DNA from 4 places in the Paenisporosarcina sp. P4_E4_2 genome. Region 2 is predicted to be linked to each of the others. Evidence: riboswitches for the same ligand, from Rfam matches in the RefSeq annotation. Region 2 holds a riboswitch; each other region holds the start of a gene.
The links. Region 2 has a riboswitch for thiamine pyrophosphate ahead of tenA (thiaminase II). Riboswitches for the same ligand answer to the same signal wherever they lie in the genome.
Positions count from the first base shown of each region.

Region 1: it holds a riboswitch for thiamine pyrophosphate, as region 2 does, so the genes downstream of both, thiT (energy-coupled thiamine transporter ThiT) here and tenA (thiaminase II) in region 2, are expected to answer to the same signal.
Region 3: it holds a riboswitch for thiamine pyrophosphate, as region 2 does, so the genes downstream of both, tenA (thiaminase II) here and tenA (thiaminase II) in region 2, are expected to answer to the same signal.
Region 4: it holds a riboswitch for thiamine pyrophosphate, as region 2 does, so the genes downstream of both, AC1DSB_RS03050 (YkoF family thiamine/hydroxymethylpyrimidine-binding protein) here and tenA (thiaminase II) in region 2, are expected to answer to the same signal.

Region 1 is NZ_JBFUJC010000264.1:399-4,384, reverse strand. It holds partial or broken gene AC1DSB_RS15060 (M20 family metallopeptidase) at 1-700, opposite strand; TPP riboswitch at 835-939, shown strand; gene thiT (energy-coupled thiamine transporter ThiT) at 1,035-1,604, shown strand; gene map (type I methionyl aminopeptidase) at 1,862-2,611, shown strand; gene AC1DSB_RS15045 (TspO/MBR family protein) at 2,632-3,363, opposite strand; partial or broken gene AC1DSB_RS15040 (gluzincin family metallopeptidase) at 3,714-3,986, shown strand, end outside.
Region 2 is NZ_JBFUJC010000003.1:18,386-23,233, reverse strand. It holds gene thiE (thiamine phosphate synthase) at 1-554, opposite strand, end outside; gene thiD (bifunctional hydroxymethylpyrimidine kinase/phosphomethylpyrimidine kinase) at 544-1,368, opposite strand; gene thiM (hydroxyethylthiazole kinase) at 1,365-2,120, opposite strand; gene tenA (thiaminase II) at 2,110-2,790, opposite strand; TPP riboswitch at 2,859-2,955, opposite strand; TPP riboswitch at 3,020-3,118, opposite strand; gene AC1DSB_RS01495 (GNAT family N-acetyltransferase) at 3,238-3,675, opposite strand; gene AC1DSB_RS01490 (AAA family ATPase) at 3,737-4,270, opposite strand; gene AC1DSB_RS01485 (erythromycin esterase family protein) at 4,415-4,848, opposite strand, start outside.
Region 3 is NZ_JBFUJC010000175.1:1,857-5,351, forward strand. It holds gene tenI (thiazole tautomerase TenI) at 1-256, opposite strand, end outside; gene tenA (thiaminase II) at 583-1,269, opposite strand; TPP riboswitch at 1,400-1,539, opposite strand; gene AC1DSB_RS12395 (ABC transporter permease) at 1,808-2,842, shown strand; gene AC1DSB_RS12400 (ABC transporter ATP-binding protein) at 2,844-3,495, shown strand, end outside.
Region 4 is NZ_JBFUJC010000014.1:14,877-20,471, forward strand. It holds gene AC1DSB_RS03040 (ABC transporter ATP-binding protein) at 1-522, opposite strand, end outside; gene AC1DSB_RS03045 (ECF transporter S component) at 515-1,114, opposite strand; gene AC1DSB_RS03050 (YkoF family thiamine/hydroxymethylpyrimidine-binding protein) at 1,116-1,721, opposite strand; TPP riboswitch at 1,825-1,931, opposite strand; gene AC1DSB_RS03055 (GntR family transcriptional regulator) at 2,090-2,476, shown strand; gene AC1DSB_RS03060 (DUF1648 domain-containing protein) at 2,476-3,582, shown strand; gene AC1DSB_RS03065 (PLD nuclease N-terminal domain-containing protein) at 3,599-3,799, shown strand; gene AC1DSB_RS03070 (ABC transporter ATP-binding protein) at 3,796-4,698, shown strand; gene AC1DSB_RS03075 (ABC transporter permease) at 4,695-5,477, shown strand; gene AC1DSB_RS03080 (hypothetical protein) at 5,525-5,595, opposite strand, start outside.

The DNA of each region.
Region 1 (3,986 bases), on a different contig from region 2:
GACATTCATCAGGTACGACATTATATCGATCGCCCGCCTGGATTTTAGCCAAGTTAATGGAAGGATATTCGTAATATGGATTGCTTGCTTTCGTAAATGGTAGTGTCTTTAATTGTTCATTAAATTTAAAGGCTGCTTCAATGGCATTCGTTCCTTCCCATGGACGGGATCCGTGGGCAGCTTTTCCGAACAAAGTGACATCCGCATGCAGAATTCCTTTCGATTGAACACTTAGTTTCAGGTGAGTTGGTTCTCCGCAAATGACAAAGTCACCTGAGCGACCAATTTCTACAAGATGACCGGATGTTTTACTTCCACCCGTTTCTTCATCCGTTACAATATGTAAAACAATGCGTTGTTTAAGTTCTTCCCTTGCAGAATAAGTACGTCGGAACGCTTCCATCATGGCTGCCACTCCAGCTTTCATATCTGCGGATCCACGACCATACAAGCGGTCGCCTTCGATAACGGGATTGAATTGCTCGATTTTTCCAGGTACTACATCCACATGGCCATTCCATACGATGGTTGTGGGACCTTGTCCGATTTCAGCGTGAATCATCAATCGGCCTTCATTTTCAAGAACTTCATGTGTGATTTCATGACTATCGAGCCATTTTGAACAAAATCGAAGTGCTTCATTGGCACCTTCTTCTGTATCACTTTTAACTGCTACCAAATTTTTCAATAACTCGATCATGTAACTTCACATCCTCAATAAATTTTTATATTCAGTATACTACCGCTGTTCCAAAAGTCACAGAACTAACGAAACCCTCTTGCTTCTCTTTCCCTCTTTGGTTACAATTAACCCGTAATATCAAAATTAGATGTATTTACCACAAGGGGAGCCTGTAATGGCTGAGAGTGAGCGAGGAACGTTCTAACCCTTTGAACCTGTAAGTTAATGCTTGCGCAGGGATGTGGATAGAAACCGACTCCAACGACGTCAGGCTCTGTCCCTGAGGTTGTTTTTTTATGGTTTTTTCACCCTGACATGCGATTTGCAGTACATCGCAAAAGGAGGAAGCAAGATGAATCGAAGTAAGTTGTTATTATTAATTGAAGTGGCTATTTTTGCAGGAATCGGATTGGTATTGGATATGCTTTCTATTAACTTATGGTTCCAGGGCGGATCTATTAGTCTTGTCATGGTACCAATCGTATTGATGGCTATTCGATGGGGGCTTGCGGGAGGTTTGAGCACGGGTCTGATTATTGGGGTCCTTCAAATTTTAGCGGGAAGAGCTTATATTTTAACTCCTGCCCAAGGTTTCCTGGATTATTTCGTAGCGTTCACAGTTGTTGGCTTAGCAGCACTTGTCAGACATAAAGTAATACAAGCAAAAAATGAGCAGCGTAAAGGAAAAATGATTACTTATATCGTATTGGGAGCTGTTTTTGGTGGGCTCTTCCGGTTCTTTACACACGTAATCGCAGGAGTTATTTTCTTTTCAGAAGCTGCAGAAGGCAAGAACGTTTGGATTTATTCGCTCGTATATAACGGCGGTTATATGATTCCTTCCATTATTTTGACAGCAATTGTTTGCTCCATCATTTTCGTTGCTGCACCACGTCTGATTGAACATCGGAATAACGTTTAATTTAAAGGTGTGTCTTTATTGAGTGGAATCATCTATGTTGGTAGCGAGTGGACAGAATTCGTTTTGAATGAACAAAAACCACGTTAAAACCCTGTATGGGTTGTTTTTAAAATTCGGCCGATGACGCAATTCCTCTATTGCGCATACTTTACTAGAGGTTTACCAAATGTTCAGAATGATTTTGGTAAATGGGAAAGCATCTTTTCTTGTGGTATAGTATGGGGTAGATAATTTGAGGAAGAAAGGGTTTAACGAATATGATTGCAAAAACTACTGAAGACTTTGAGTCGTTAAAAACTATCGGTCGCATCGTTGCAGAAATTCGCGATGTAATGCGAGATGCAACAAAGCCAGGTGTCACGACAAAAGAACTTGATGAGATCGCTGGCCGCATGTTTAAAGAAAAAGGAGCTATTTCTGGTCCTAAAGGGGAGTACGATTTCCCTGGATTTACATGCATCAGTGTCAATGAAGAAGTTGCTCATGGCATTCCTGGTTCACGTGTCATCAAAGATGGAGACCTAGTGAACATCGACGTATCCGGATCATTCAATGGCTATTTCGCAGATACGGGAATTTCATTTGTAGTGGGTGAAGGCTACGCGAAGAAAGAAAAGCTATGTGAAGTAGCTGAAAGTGCATTTAACCGTGCAATGTTGAAAGTAAAGGCTGGTGCTCGGTTAAATCAAATCGGCAAAGCTGTGGAACGTGAAGCGAAGCAAAATGGATTAACTGTCATTATGAACTTAACTGGACATGGTATCGGAAAATCTCTTCATGAAGCACCACAGCATATTTTGAATTACTTTGATGCATGGGAACCTACCATCTTAAAAGAAGGTATGGTTTTGGCAGTTGAGCCGTTCATTTCAGAAAAAGCGGAACATGTCGTGGAGTCTGGTGACGGTTGGACTTTCTTGACTCCGGATAAATCATTAGTTGCACAGATTGAACATACGGTCATCGTTACTAAAGATGCGCCAATTCTTATTACGAAAATCGATTAAATAATGCGAAAGACCAACTGCTATGAACGCGCAGTTGGTCTTTTTTTAATAAATAGGATGCCCGCTAGCATGACTGCACATAAGAAAAGAGCAGCTGTAGAGACAAGAAGTTCTTCGAAACCATTTCGGACCGCAATTCCGATATAAGCCCAAATAAAGACAAATACATAAGCGATATCAAAATGGTGGAATCGAATATGTAGTGCGAGTGCTGTTCCAACAGTCATCATGATGACTGCCCATAGGGGGTCACTCAATCCCCAGCCATTCCACTGATATAGAGTTAGGACATAACTAATATTCGTAATCGTTGCAACACTGATCCATCCCAAATAAATTGATATTGGAAAGCGACCAGTAAGAAGGTTATCGGATACTGGATAAGTACGATAAAGTAAAGTTAGTGTAATTAGGTATGCAATCATCACGACAACCGTAAATAAGAAATATTCATAATGCCATAAATAAATCCATGCCACATTAAAAATGCAACTGATGATAAACAGATTTGAGCGCTTTATATAGGTTGCATCTATATCTTTACTCCTCTTCCACATACCTACCAACCAAATGAGCATCAATACATAAATAACGGACCAAATTGAAAATACATAGCCGGCCGGTGTAAATAGTACAGGAAGACGATTGGAAATTTCACCAGTTGTTTGATTGTTAAGTGGTAAAATATTTGCCAATGCATTGATGATAATCACACCAATCAGTGCGATGACCATTAGTGCGAAACGAACCACAGCATTCACCTCCTATACATTAGTATAACGTCAGTCCAAAGCAACAACAAATTTCTATTTACCAAAACTCTCTGTAAAATGAAGTTTAAAAGAATGAAGGTCTCTGGATTGACAGAATTTGTCACTGCTGCTGAAGAAATGTTGAACAGGCTCCGTGGTTTATTGAAGCGAATAATAAGAAATATGCACGCAAGGTTGTTTTAAAAAGAATTCTGGAACATATTATGCAAGTGTGCATTGAAAAAGGCATACCCATTGCAAAACTACAGAACGATGTTTCGCAAGGCGAAGAAGCATGATATAATAGTATAGTGTTTTCAGAAAATTTAGAAAGACATGGGGGAAAGATATTGACTACAAAGACGTATGCTGAAGTTTGGGACTTGGACGTATTTTTTAAGGGAGGAAGCTCATCTCCTGAACTTCGTGAACATTTGGATGCTTTAGCAAGTAGACTTGATACTTTTGAGCAAACTTTATCATCCTTTGTTGTTCCAACAGGGGAATCAGACGCTACTAAAATTTCTTCTATTATTGAAGAAACTAAACAAGTTGCTGAAAATTTAACACAAGCTGGAGCAGTTGTTGGTTGTTATTTAGCTCAAGATACTACTGATAAACAA
Region 2 (4,848 bases):
ACACCGTCGGCACCAGCCTGTAGCGGTTCGTGTGCATTTTCAGCTGTGATTCCTCCAATAGCGACGATTGGGTAATCGAGATGTAAACTTCGGGCTTGTCGCAAGAAAGTGAGACCTGCAGGAGCCATTGCATCAGATTTCGACCTTGTTTCATATATCGGACCAATCCCAACATAATCCGCGCCACCTTTGATGGCACCTTCGAGCTCTTGTTGGGTATGCACGGAAACTCCTACGATTTGTCCTGTGAACTTTTCTCTTATATCCGTAAGGGCGATGTCATCCTGCCCTACATGCACCCCATCTGCATGCAATTTTATCGCTAATTCCACATCGTCATTGATAATGAATGGTACCTTGTAAGATTTGCATATTTCCTGACATTGCCGTGCAAACTCTTCCAGTTCATCCCCTTTCAATGCCCCATCACCTTTTTCTCTCAACTGAAACATTGTTACGCCAGCCTCCAACGCATCCTTTAAAACAACCAAGGGATCTTCAACACAATTGGGTGTACCCATTATGAGGTATACTGCCAAATCTTTACGGTTCAATGATGGTCACCTCACAAATTGCTTTTAATTGCTTATAAGCGAAATGGTTGGTCGGTCCATGTCCATGGCCGATACCAAGAGGATTCTCGAGAGCCAGCTGGACAAATTTTTTCGCTTCAATCAAAGCTTCCTTCAAAGGAATTCCTTGTCCCAAAAATGCAGTTAATGCGGCAGAAAACGTACAGCCCGTTCCATGTGTATGCTTGGTGTTGATACGAGGGGTAACCATTTTAAAGCTAGTCCCATCGGCCATAAAGACTGTATCAGTTGCCGTATCTCGTTCTTCTAGATGACCGCCCTTCATGACCACGCAATTGACACCCATTCCTAAAATCGCCTTGGCTGCTTTGTGCATATCTGACTCCGATTGGATTTCCAAACCAGCCAGCACCTCGGCTTCTGGAATATTTGGGGTTAATACTGTTGCAAGAGGCAATAGGTTGGTCCGTAAAGTTTCCACGGCTTGATTCTGCAAAAGGTTTGCGCCTCCTTTGGCAATCATCACAGGATCAACGACAAGCTGTACATTTTTTTCTCGCAAATTATTTGCTACTTCTTCAATGATTTCTGTTGAAAAGAGCATGCCTGTTTTGACTGCTTGGATGGGCATATCCTTAAAGACAACATCTATTTGTTGTGCCACGAAATCGGGTGATGTTGGAAAGATCCCTTCTACACCCAGCGTATTTTGAGCAGTCAGTGCTGTAATCGCGGACGTACCAAATACGCCAAGTTCCTGAAATGTTTTCAAATCGGCTTGTATACCGGCTCCGCCCCCACTATCCGAGCCTGCTATCGTCATGACAATGTTCATTTTCCATCACCTTTGGAAAAGAGATGCAAAGCATTTAGTACTTCAGTCTGGAAAGAGCCAGGAAGTTGTGCCTGAGACGATGCTTGCTCGGATATTTGTTTATAAGCTTGCAGGAGATCGAGTAAGTTGAGGAGGGCCTCTCCATCCAAACTTAAAGCCGCCGTGCAAATTGCACTCAACAAACACCCAGTACCGGTTACCTCTGTCATTCGTTCATGCCCGCCAGTTATCCAAAATTCTTTGTTTCCATCGGTAATATAATCCGAAGCGCCAGTCACAGCTACTATACAATTCCAATCCTTCGCTACTTGCTTGGCAACGTCCGCGATGTCCATGTCGCCTTCTCCACTGTCCACTCCTTTTGACTGCCACGAAACACCAGCGATTGCAGCCAGTTCACCTGCATTACATCTTATTAAATTAAACCGAACTTGTTCCAGCAACTCCTTAACTACCCTTTTGCGAAATGATGTAGCTCCTACGCCTACTGGATCCAAAACAACGGGTGTACCAAGTTCATTCGCTTTTTTACCAGCTAGAAGCATCGCTTCTTGCGTTCGTGTATTGATTGTGCCGATATTAATTAATAGAGCCGAGGAAATGAAAACCATTTCTTCTACTTCTGATATTTCATCCGCCATGACCGGTGACGCACCGATTGCTAGCAACCCATTCGCGGTAAAGTTCGCCACGACATAGTTTGTCATGCAGTGAACGAGAGGCTTTTTTTTACGTATTTGTTCAATAGGCATAGACTTTCACCTCGTTTTCCCAGTTCTCAAGTGTCCAAGGCATTTCCCAGAATTTCCACTCGTAATAGCAGCTCTTAGCAAAATGACTTTTCAGCACATTTCTCTTATTCGGATTTGCCTCTGCATATCGATTCATCATTTGCATTTGATGCTCGATTTTTTCTTTGTAACCTGGTGCACTATACACGGCAATCCAATCTTCATAAACTTTGACACCTGGTTTAGCGTCTTTATACTTCTCCCCGATTTCCTGATAGAGCCATGGACAAGGGAACATGGCGGCAAACGCTTCTGCCACATCCCCGTTATGAGCTGCATTGTACATATGCGATACGTAGTTGTAGGCAGCCGGAGCAGGTTCAAAGTGTGCTTCCATTTCCTCCGTAATACCGAGCTCTTTGAAAACAGTTCGGTGCAACTCAAGCTCGGCTTCATTGATGTAGCGGGCAGATTCTAAAAAGAATGCTATGTCTTCATTCGTTTCTGCCTTCGTAGCGGCAATCGCCAGCACCTTTGTGTAGTGCTTTAAATAATAGGCGTCCTGCATCATGTAATACGCAAATTTCTCAAGTGGCAATGTCCCGTCCACCAGTCCCATTACAAAGGGGTGATCAAAACTGCCTTGCCAATAAAGATCCGTTTCTTTTCGTACTTCTTCACAAAATGTCATTACTAGTCCTCCTTCTTTGGATGGACGCAAGTGCAAAAAACGCCCTTTTGCGTATGACAAAAGAGCGTTTCTGATGAAACATTGCTCCCTACGTCAGTGTTAACTGTCAGGTTCCAAGGGTCAGGTTTTAACCTTCTCAACTAAAAAGTCCCCCCGCAATTAAAATATTGAATTAGAAACAAAAAAGCCCTCCATAATGGAGAGCTACAGTACAAAACAAAAGCGTTAAACCGCTATGTACTTTGCTCCCTACGTTCGTCTTAACGAACAGGTTCAAAGGGTCAGGTTTTAACCTTCTCAACGCCAATGCGTCCCCCCGCAACTATTTTAATTACTTACATACTAGCACACTATCAGGAAATCTCAAGAATCGTGGTGAGTAATTTCAGTTTCCATCATGAATGAAAAAAACCTTCAACTCCTTCAAAGAGCTCATTTCATCATCGTTTACAATTTTTTTCTGAACGAAAAACACCATTTATCATAATCCATTCTGTCTTCATTGAACCTATGAGCATCGGTTCTTTGGATTCCCGATTCCAGTGCTACATATTCGGCACCATTTTCTTTAGCCCACTCATGTATGAACTCCAACAATGTCTCTCCATATCCAAGCGAACGTTTAGAGACGTMAGTAACTAAATCATAAATATAAACGTGGCGGCCGCTATAAAAATTCGTTCTCAAGCTTACGCCTGCCAAAGCTACGATTTGATTTTGAGCAAATAAGGCAAAAAGTCGATATCCGTCTTTTGTCATTTGTCCGAGCAATTCCTGAAAAGACTCCATCGTCAAATCCAATCTTAACTGTTTCATTAATAGAAATGCACGTTCGAATTGTTCTGGTTTGGTTAGTTCTAAGATTTTATGGGTTGAATCATCCATCGTCATTCCTCCGTCAAAATCAGTTTCCGTCACATGTCCCATGTAACACAAAAGTCTTCATCTATTTAACAGCTTCTACTATTTTTAGTTTTTCCTTTAGGGTTTGAACAATCGTATGTATTTGGACGTTCTCCGTGTTGATGTAATCCCCAAAATCATGTTCTTTATATGCTTTCAGGCATTTCGATGTTTGTTGGAAACACCAATTCCCTTCTTCCTCCCCACGTTCCCTAAGTCTATCGAAAATAGTTTCCTGATTTGCTGTTAAACAAAAATGGGTTGTTTGTTCATCTATCTTCTTAAATCCATCAAATATGTAATTAAAATATTCTACTTTCCGAATAGTCATTGGAACAATTAAGTTCACTTTATACTGTACGATTAAGTGCTCAGCTACGGTAACGGTTAATTGTTTCCAAAGCTCCAAATCCTGAAAATCTCCTGTTTTTGCTTCAAGAGCCATAACATCTACTGGGAGAATTTTGCCTAACAAAGTACCTATTTCTTCCGGATCAAAAATCATACTATTTTCTATTTCTTTCTGTAGTTCATTGGAAACAGTGGTCTTTCCCACTCCAAATGCTCCATTTATCATGATAATCATTCGTCCACCAGTCCTTTTCCTTTAGTTTCATCCTTCTACAAGCATTAATTATTGTTACATTTTACCATCATTTCATTGTTGAATTAAATAACGAAAACAAAAAAACACCGCAAATGCGGTGCAATTAGTGAGTGATTATGGGTTGTCATGCTCAATTGGAGTAAGGGCTTTGGTTTCGTCCAGGTAAATGAAAGCGTCGTAGCGACTTCCCATTTTTGAAGGTACATAATTCCCGTAAGCTTCGAACTCAGGATTATAAACCACGCCAATTGCCCGATGACCAATCCATTCATCAAACAGGTGGCGATTGTCATCATCGAAAATTAATAACTTATTAAATTCACCGGCTACATGCATAGCGTATTCCCATGATTTTTTCATAGCTGGTGGCACGACTATCAATTCATATGGGTTTGCCCACTGGTCAGCTGCGATCACTGTTCCCTTATATGTGCCAAACCCGACAGCGAAGACATTTTCTTTTCTGTTCTGCAGGCGGAGAATTTGGCCAACGTTCACCATGCCAGCCGCTTCCATATCCGTTGCGGAAGCATCCCCGATATGGGTAT
Region 3 (3,495 bases), on a different contig from region 2:
TAGAATGATAGGCGAGTTGAACTCCTCCAACCTTTGACACATAGGCCACATCTAGTCGATCGTTGATAATTATTTTAGATAATGGGACTTTATTGTCCTTTAATAAACTCACTAATCTGTAAATTTCTATGGCTGTTTTCGACTTCTCTCGGATATGGATGGCATCGATATATGGATGGATCGCCCCAGCTATTTCTGCTAATTGCTCTGGCTTCTGTCTTCCAGTTGATATGACATGTAGTTTTGCATGATCCATACTCTTTATCCCCTTTCGAAAAGCCTAAAGTTGATTGACTTATAAACTAATGTAAATTAAATTAGAAAAACACAGTTTGCACCCACAATGGTGCAGGCTGATGTCTTTTCTTATACTGATATCCAAAATATTTTAATAGCTATCAGTGCTAAAAAACACAGTTTGCACCTACAATGGGGCAAGCTGATGTCTTTTCTTATACTGACATCCGAAAACTTCCACTCTCTTATCAGTGTAGAAAAACCACACTTGCGCTTAGAGTGGTTTGTTGTGATATGCATAAAACATAACTAACATTTCCTCTTCCCTACGCCAGCTACAATTTACTACGTGAAACTTACTACTTCTTTTTGAGCTGGCCATTTTTCTAATGTATGGGCCATTTCCCAAAATGAATATTCGTATTGGCTACTAATGATAAAATGTTCTTTCATCCGTTCGCGGTCCTCAGCAGTTACTGTTTCAGCAAGCTTGTCTAGTCTATTAATTTGTTCCTCGACTTTCGCTCTAAACCATTCACCACCATATGCAGAAATCCATTCTTGGTAAATCGGTTCTTCAGGAGTACACGACTGAAGTCTCTCGCCTATTTCAAAATAAAGCCAATAACAAGGTAATATGGCTGCGATAATATCGCCTAAATGTCCGTGATATGCTGCACGATACAAATGGGATGTGTAAGCATACGCAGTAGGCGAAGGCTTGAAATTTGCTTGTTCTTCTTCTGTTATTCCTAGTCGACGCGAAAAATTCTTATGCAGCGATAATTCCGCTTCATAGGTGGCTTGTGCATGAGCTGCCATTTTACTCGTTGTTTCAAAATCATTAGCTCTTGCTGCACCCAAAGCTTGAACCTTTGCAAAGTGGGACAAGTAATATGCATCCTGCATAACGTAATAACGGAAACACTCTAAAGACAATGTCCCATCCCCAATTCCTGTAACGAACGGATGATGAAAGCTTGCTTCCCAAATGTGATCTGATTCTTCTCTTAAAAGCTTTGAAAATGTCATAAAACAACCTCCAAAAAAGTTTTTCTCAACTGAATCGAATCACTTCCGCCAAATTTAGGGCAAATAAAAAACCACTCTCTTAACAAACATAAGAAAGTGGTTGTATTGGAAAAATAGTAAAAAAACATACTGCTCCGCAACTCCACTTCCCTACGCTGGTATAAACCAGATCAGGTTCTAAGGGTCTTAAAGCATTACTTTAATCTCAACCTTTATTTAATGAATAAATGATTTCCATTTATCAATTGCAAGGTCCCCCTAGTGGAAGATGTTACTATTCAGTTGTACATGAACATCATAACACGAATTAATTACTTATCAATCCAAAGATAAATGTAATGCATTTTTCTGGTAAACATGATAGCCAGTTGTTGAGTATACATGCACAAGTCACCACAGTAACGATCCAGATAAATCCCTCTGTATCCCGAAAAGAAAAAGTATTCGACAGTCGTTTTACGATGTAATCTTCAGTTCATATTCCGTTCACTTAACACGAATATACTCTAGTTATCATAAAAAAACGGAGGCGTAAAAGATGAATATTGCATGGAAAGAAATTAGGAAGAGTAAAGCAAAATTTATCATTTTAGGATCAATTATATTTCTTGTTAGTTTTTTAACGTTTATCATTTCTGGATTATCGAATGGTTTATCTCAAGATAATGCGGCTTTAATAAAAGATCTGCCGAATGGTCAATTTTATATGAATGAAGAAGCAAATGAAACCTATAATCTTTCGAAAATAGATGAAAAATTACAAGACAAAGCAATAAATAACCAGAAGGATGCAGCGGCACTTTCAATTCAGATGGGCTTTGTGAACGATGCAGACGACAAACAACATAGCGTTGCCTTTGTTACTTCAACTGATTCGAAGTTARTTGAAAAAGTTGGAGAAGGAGAAATCATATTAGATCGTTCATTAGAAGAAGACGGCATAAATGTCGGGGATACCATAACAAACAATCAGTTTAGCGGTGAGTTTAAAGTAAAAGGCTTTGTCGATCAAAAGAAATATAGCCACGCACCTGTTGCTTATATCAATATGGAAAACTACAAAGAAATCTACGGTGTGGAAGATATGCAATTGGTATTTGTACCTGGAAATGATAAGGAACAAGCAATTGACGGATTACAATCATTTTCAAATAAAGAATTTCTCAATACGATTCCAAGTTATAGCGCAGAACAGATGTCGCTCAATATGATTGTATGGTTTTTAGTCGTCATCAGCGGGATGTTGTTCGCGATATTCTTCTACATGATGAACGTTCAAAAAATTGGATTATACGGGATTTTGAAAGCGCTTGGGGTTAAAACAAGTCAATTATTTGGGATGATGTGGTCGCAGATGCTATTTATTACCGCAATTGCACTAACATTGTCAGTTGCATTGAGCCAAGCTTTCACAATGATTGCACCTGAAGGAATGCCTTTTAGTTTAACCATTCAAACAACGGTTCAATTATCACTCATATTCGTGTTCATCGGATTTATTGGCGCTACGCTATCGGGTATCCAAATTAAAAAAGTCGAGCCACTACAAGCGATTCAACAAGGAGAGGTTTAATATGACTGTATTCACAATTGATGATGTCAAAAAAACGTTTAAAAACGGGGAAGTAGAAGAGCAAGTATTAAAAGGAATCAATCTTTCTCTTCAACAAGGGGAAATAACAGCTTTAGTAGGAGCATCTGGTTCTGGGAAAAGTACGATACTTACAATAGCCGCCGGTCTTCAACGCGCAACGCATGGTCAGGTTCTATTCGATGGGAAAGATTTGTCTAAGATGAGTCAGGAGCAAATTCGAAAAATCCGGGCAAGTGAGTTCGGATTTGTCTTTCAATCCTCTCATCTTGTTCCTTTTCTCACTGTAGAAGAACAACTTATGCTGATGCTCGACGTTTCGGAAACAAAGATGAAAAAAAAGAAACAAAAAGAGGAAGTTGCACAAATACTTAAATTGGTTGATATGGAACACCGTAAGGATTCCTACCCTGCTTCATTGTCAGGTGGGGAAAAACAACGGGTGGCAATTGCACGCGCAATCATCCACAAACCTAAAATGCTTTTTGCGGATGAGCCCACTGCGAGTTTAGATTCGAAAAGATCGAAAGATGTGATGACGTTAATCAGAGAATTAACTAAAACGTTGAATATTACCACGTTAATGGTGACTCACGATGAAGAAATGCTTTCATATGCAGACCACATTATCTCAA
Region 4 (5,595 bases), on a different contig from region 2:
TTCTATTAACAATGCACAAGCGGTTGCAAGTCGTTGTTTCATTCCTCCGGAAAGCGTTTGAATCATTGCATGCCGGATTTCAGAAAGACCGGTTAGGGTAAGTGTTGATGTGATTCGCTGTTCCATTTCTGCCCGATTGACGTACAGATTTTCTAACGTAAAAGCCATTTCTTGTTCAACTGTAGGCATACAAAATTGTGTATCCGGATCTTGGAAGACGGTAGCGATTCTCCGATTAATTTCCCCAGCGACATAACTACTGGTGTCTTTATTAAAGAGGACAACCGAACCACTTAGCTCTCCGTCACAATTGGCAGGGTACAAACGGTTCATTAAATACAGTAAACTACTTTTCCCGCAGCCACTCGGACCATATAAGACGACACGTTCGCCAGCATCTATCGAAAATGAAATGTTTGTAAAAACTGGCGAGTCATCTTCTGGAAATTGAAACGTGACTCCTCTGAAGTCAATCACTTGTGAGATGCCACTTGGTGATTCATTCGTGAAAGCTTTACCCAATGGACTCACCCTTCAGCTTGTGTTTCTTTGATGTATTGCGAGAAATCGAATATCCACGGAGAGCCCCTGTTGCCAGTAAACCATCGGATACATACTTTCCGCCTAAACCAGCGATGATGGCACCACTCATCACTCGAAGTGTGAACATCAAGAGAAGCAGTGAAGGGTCAAGCGCTGCGTAACCAGATACAAAGAAGCCATAGGCAAAACTGAAGACTGCAGAACCAATCCCCGCTAAACAAAGCACCCACCAGTCATAGCGTTTGTAACCTGTCGCGGCAAAAGCAGCTTCTGCACCAAGCCCCTGGACTAGTCCAGATAAAATCAAACGTGGTCCCACCGCATTACCGATCATCACTTCAATAGTCGCTGCCATGGTTTCAGACAAAAGAGCGGCACCCGGTTTGCGGATGATGTATGCACAAATGATCGACACAATAAACCAAATCCCAAAGATCCACTCGTATGCAATAGGTCCAATCACTCCAGCCCAAATGTTTCCTACTTGAACAAACAGCAAATAAACGACGGCAAAGACAACTGCAAAAACGGATAGCAACACAACTTCTTTCAGTTTCCAGGACTTCAACATATTACGCATCTCCTTTGTGAGAAGGGCTGTTGATGCTCATGTTAACAGTCATGACCAAATGTTTATGTTGTTCCGATCGAGCGTGTGTAAAAGAATCTTCAAGGAATGCAAATACATCGTGAATATCCCCATGAAGTCCACTTGCATAATGCATGGAATCATTGAACACCCCATATTCTTTTGCACGTGCCACTTCCTGATAAATAACCGACATATAATCGGGGTTATTCATCGGATACAGAGCAAATTGTGATGATACATATTGTTTGATTTCGCGAATTTGAGGATGGTTTAACAGAACATCATCTTTTTCCAGATAAACATCGCCTGCAGAATCCCCTGGGCAGCCAATCGAAAAGGTTCCGTTAAAGGCGACATGGGCACCCGTTTTTGCTGCATACAATACGATGGCTCTCGCTGTATCGAATACATGCATTTGCTTCCCACGCATCACCGTACTGACGTCGTCGGTATGCATCCATACATTTGAGGTATCTGCTTCACGCAAAGCCCCTTTAATAATTTCAATAAAATTGTCCGCCATCGGGTGAATCGAAAACCGTAAGCCAACGATTGGACTAATCCCACAACTAAACTCATTCGACATCTCTTTTTCCTCCTTTTTTAGTGCCAGGCACCTATTATTGAACATAAAAAAGCTGCATTCGACTTGGAATGCAGCTGGTTTGCGCAAAAAGAAAAAAAGTTGGGCAAAGGTCACCGCACTTCCTCACGCCAGTATTACCTGGATCGAGTGTTAAGGGATCGGAGCAAATGCTCTCATCTCAGCCAAACTATAGCACCCCTAGTGCAAATTCGTATGCAGTTTTATATATTCAAGAACGGCTTCATTGTAACGCATGAAAAAAGGATTGTAAATAAAGTGAATATCAATACTTGCCAATCAGCAAATTCTGTTCTATATTGTATATAACAAGACTGTTCTACTAAGAATAGAACAAAGGGAGGTCGCATATGTTTATTGAGATTGAACCGGAATCGACCGTACCGATTTACTTGCAATTGGCTCAGCAAATTATTGAAGGGGTAGCAAAGGGGTCTTTGAAACCTGGAGATTCCTTGCCATCTGTACGCTCATTTGCAGCTGATCTCGGCATGAACATGCATACGGTAAATAAAGCTTATCACTACTTGGAAGAGAAGGAATTTATTCAGATTGTACCGAAGAAAGGTGTATTCATTCATGAAAAAGGTGTACGGAAAGCATCAGCTTCCGATCGCCAACGACTGAGTAAAGAATTACGCCCAATCATAGCAGAAGCACTTTGTCTTCAGTTGTCTAAAGAGGACATTGAGTTACTGGTGAAAGAAATTATTTTGGATTTGAAGGAGGTTAAGTAATGTCAGCAATCATTTTTATCGTCCTATTAATGTTCAACATTGCCATTCAAGCCTTTTTACCGAAGTTTCTGAAGGAAAGTGAAGCGTTTGGCGTGTATATCCCGGATACGCACTTAAAAGACCCGCGTCTTATGAAGATGAAAAATCGCTACACACAATTGGTTTTGCTATGTGGTGTGGTTGTTCTAGTCCTATTCATTGGCGGGGTGTTAATCGTCCGTCCACAGGAGCAACAAATTGTATTTTGGGGATTAGCTGCACAAATAGGTGCATTGGTTCTGCCGATGGGGTTATATGCAAAAAATCATATTGCATTAGCTAACTGGAAGAAAGATGAAAAATGGACAGCAGGTCAAGTTGAGCGGAAAGTGGTAGACCTGCAGTTTCGTGAGCAACTGAAACTGTTGCCCAACATGTATTTTATCTTGCCGATGCTTTTGACCGTCAGTCTAAGTGTTTATGGATTAACCCAATATGATTTGATACCTGACCAGCTTCCGACGCACTGGGGTCCGAATGGGGAAGCGGATGCATTTACTGAAAAAAGTTGGCTTTCAGTTAGTTCGTTGCCATTCCTGACACTCGTGCTTCAAGGCATGTTGCTTTTTTTCAATGGGGCCATGAAGCAATCAGGCGCAAAAATTCAGGTAAAAAATAAAAAACGTTCCCGAGAACAACAACTCGCTTTCCGTAAATATACAAGTTGGTTATTGTTTGTCGTGACCATTTCGATGACGTTGTTGATGGGGTACTTACAGCTGACCATTATTTTTCCTGAAACCATGTCAACTTCAGTAACACTTGCTTCCACCATCGCTTTCTTGGTCATTATTTTAGGTTCCGTCCTATTTTACGCTATTAAAGTAGGGCAAAGTGGCACCAGAATAGTCGTATCACACCCGGATGAAAGTCTAGAAGGGGTAATCGATCAAGATGACGATCGATACTGGAAATTCGGAATGTTTTATGTGAATAAGAACGATCCGAGCATAATGGTGGAAAAACGTTTTGGGATTGGCTGGACCATCAATTTCGGTCACAAAACCAGTTGGATTTCCTTACTATTACTAATAGGAAGTATCGTGTTCGTTTTAACATTGCAATAAAGAGGAGTGGGAGAAAATGGAGGAATTACAAGGGGTGCCTTGGGGTATTATCACACCGATATTTATCATTCAATTTATTTTACTGGTAGTTGCACTCATCGATTTAGCAAAAATACATCAAACAAACGGACCTAAATGGGTCTGGGTACTGGTTATTATTTTCATTAGTATTTTTGGACCTATTACATACTTTATTGCAGGGAGAAAACAAGCATGACGACAATCTTAGAAGCTAACCATTTAATGAAAATATACGGCTCAGAGCGAGCTGTAAATGATGTGACTTTTGCGCTGGGAGAAGGCACATCTACGGCATTAATCGGACCAAATGGAGCCGGTAAAACGACGACTTTATCCATGCTTGGTGGGTTATTACAACCAACATCCGGTACCATTTCACTGAATGGGGAAAAACATGCGGACGTAAGAAAACATATTGGTTTCCTGCCTCAATATCCACAATTCTTTTCGTGGCTGACAGCACTGGAATTTACTGAAATGGCGGCGAAATTAAGTGGGATGGACTCACGGTCTGCCAAGCTTGAAGCACAAAAAACACTGGAGTTCGTAGGACTTGGAGACGCACTACGGAAAAAAACGGGCACTTTCTCTGGCGGAATGAAACAACGTCTTGGATTAGCACAGGCCATTGTTCATAAACCAAAGCTCTTATTATTGGATGAACCCGTATCTGCGCTGGATCCCGTTGGAAGACGCGAGATTATGAATCTATTGAAAAGCTTGCAACAAGACATGACCATTTTGTACTCGACACACATTTTAAATGATGCGGAAGAAATGACGGATCAATTGTTGTTTTTACGAAAAGGACAATTGGTCGAACAAGGTTCGATTGGCGATGTGCGTGCAAAATATGATCAACCAAGATACCGCTTGGAATTTGGCCGAGCAGAAGATGCCCTCATTTATTCAGAAAGTGCTCCATGGAAAGTACAAGTAGAAGGCACTTGCGGTACCATTCACATAACTCAAGGTTTGCCGACAATGGCGGAAGTGTTGAAGTCGTTGGCGGAAAGTGGACTGGATGTCCAGAAAGCGGAGCGACAAACAGCGAACTTAGAAGAAATCTTTATGAAGGTGGCGGGGCAGGCATGAGGGAATTAATCGTACTTTTTCAAAAAGAGTGGCGTGAAAATACACGCAACTATAAATTTTTATGGGTACCTCTAGTCTTTATTTTCTTCGGATTGTCCGAGCCGCTGACAAGTTACTATTTGCCGCAAATACTTGACGCGGTAGGGAATATGCCTGAAGGCTCCGTCTTCCCAATGCCGGATTTCACGCCCGCTCAAGTCATCATGGCGACAATGGGGCAATACCAATTCATCGGCATGCTCGTATTAGTATTGGCATTCATGGGTACCATTTCCCGCGAGCGTAAAAATGGAACAGGAACGCTTATTTACGTACGACCGATTTCTTATATAAATTACTTTTTGAGCAAATGGAAAGTTGTAGGCTTCATTGCGCTAGTGAGCGTATGGCTAGGATTGTTGACGAGCTGGTATTACACAGGGTTGTTATTCGGCAAAATCGAAGCAGCTGATTTCTTAGCTTTTGCAGGCACTTATAGTGTATGGATTTTATTTGTCGTGACAATCGTTTTGGCTATGAGTGCGTGGTTACCTACAGGTGGCGCTGCAGGTGTATCATTATTGCTGGTCTTACTTGTTCAGATTGTAGACTCTTTACTTGGAGCGTACTGGACCATATCGCCTTGGAAGCTGTCTATTTATGCAACGCAGTGGTTGACAGGTTCACCAGACTCAGGCGATTTCTGGTGGAGCATGGTGATCACGATTGTTGCTATTATCGCTTTGATGATATTTGGTGTATGGATGTCAAAACGCAACGCATCAAAAACAAAAGTGTAAAAGTTATCCCTCTCCAAATTAAAATGGAGAGGGATTTTTTTGTAGGCTTATTTTTGGTCGTTATTGTCAGCTGCACCATCAGCATCTGGTATATCTGATTTGTCCATCGTTGGTTCTT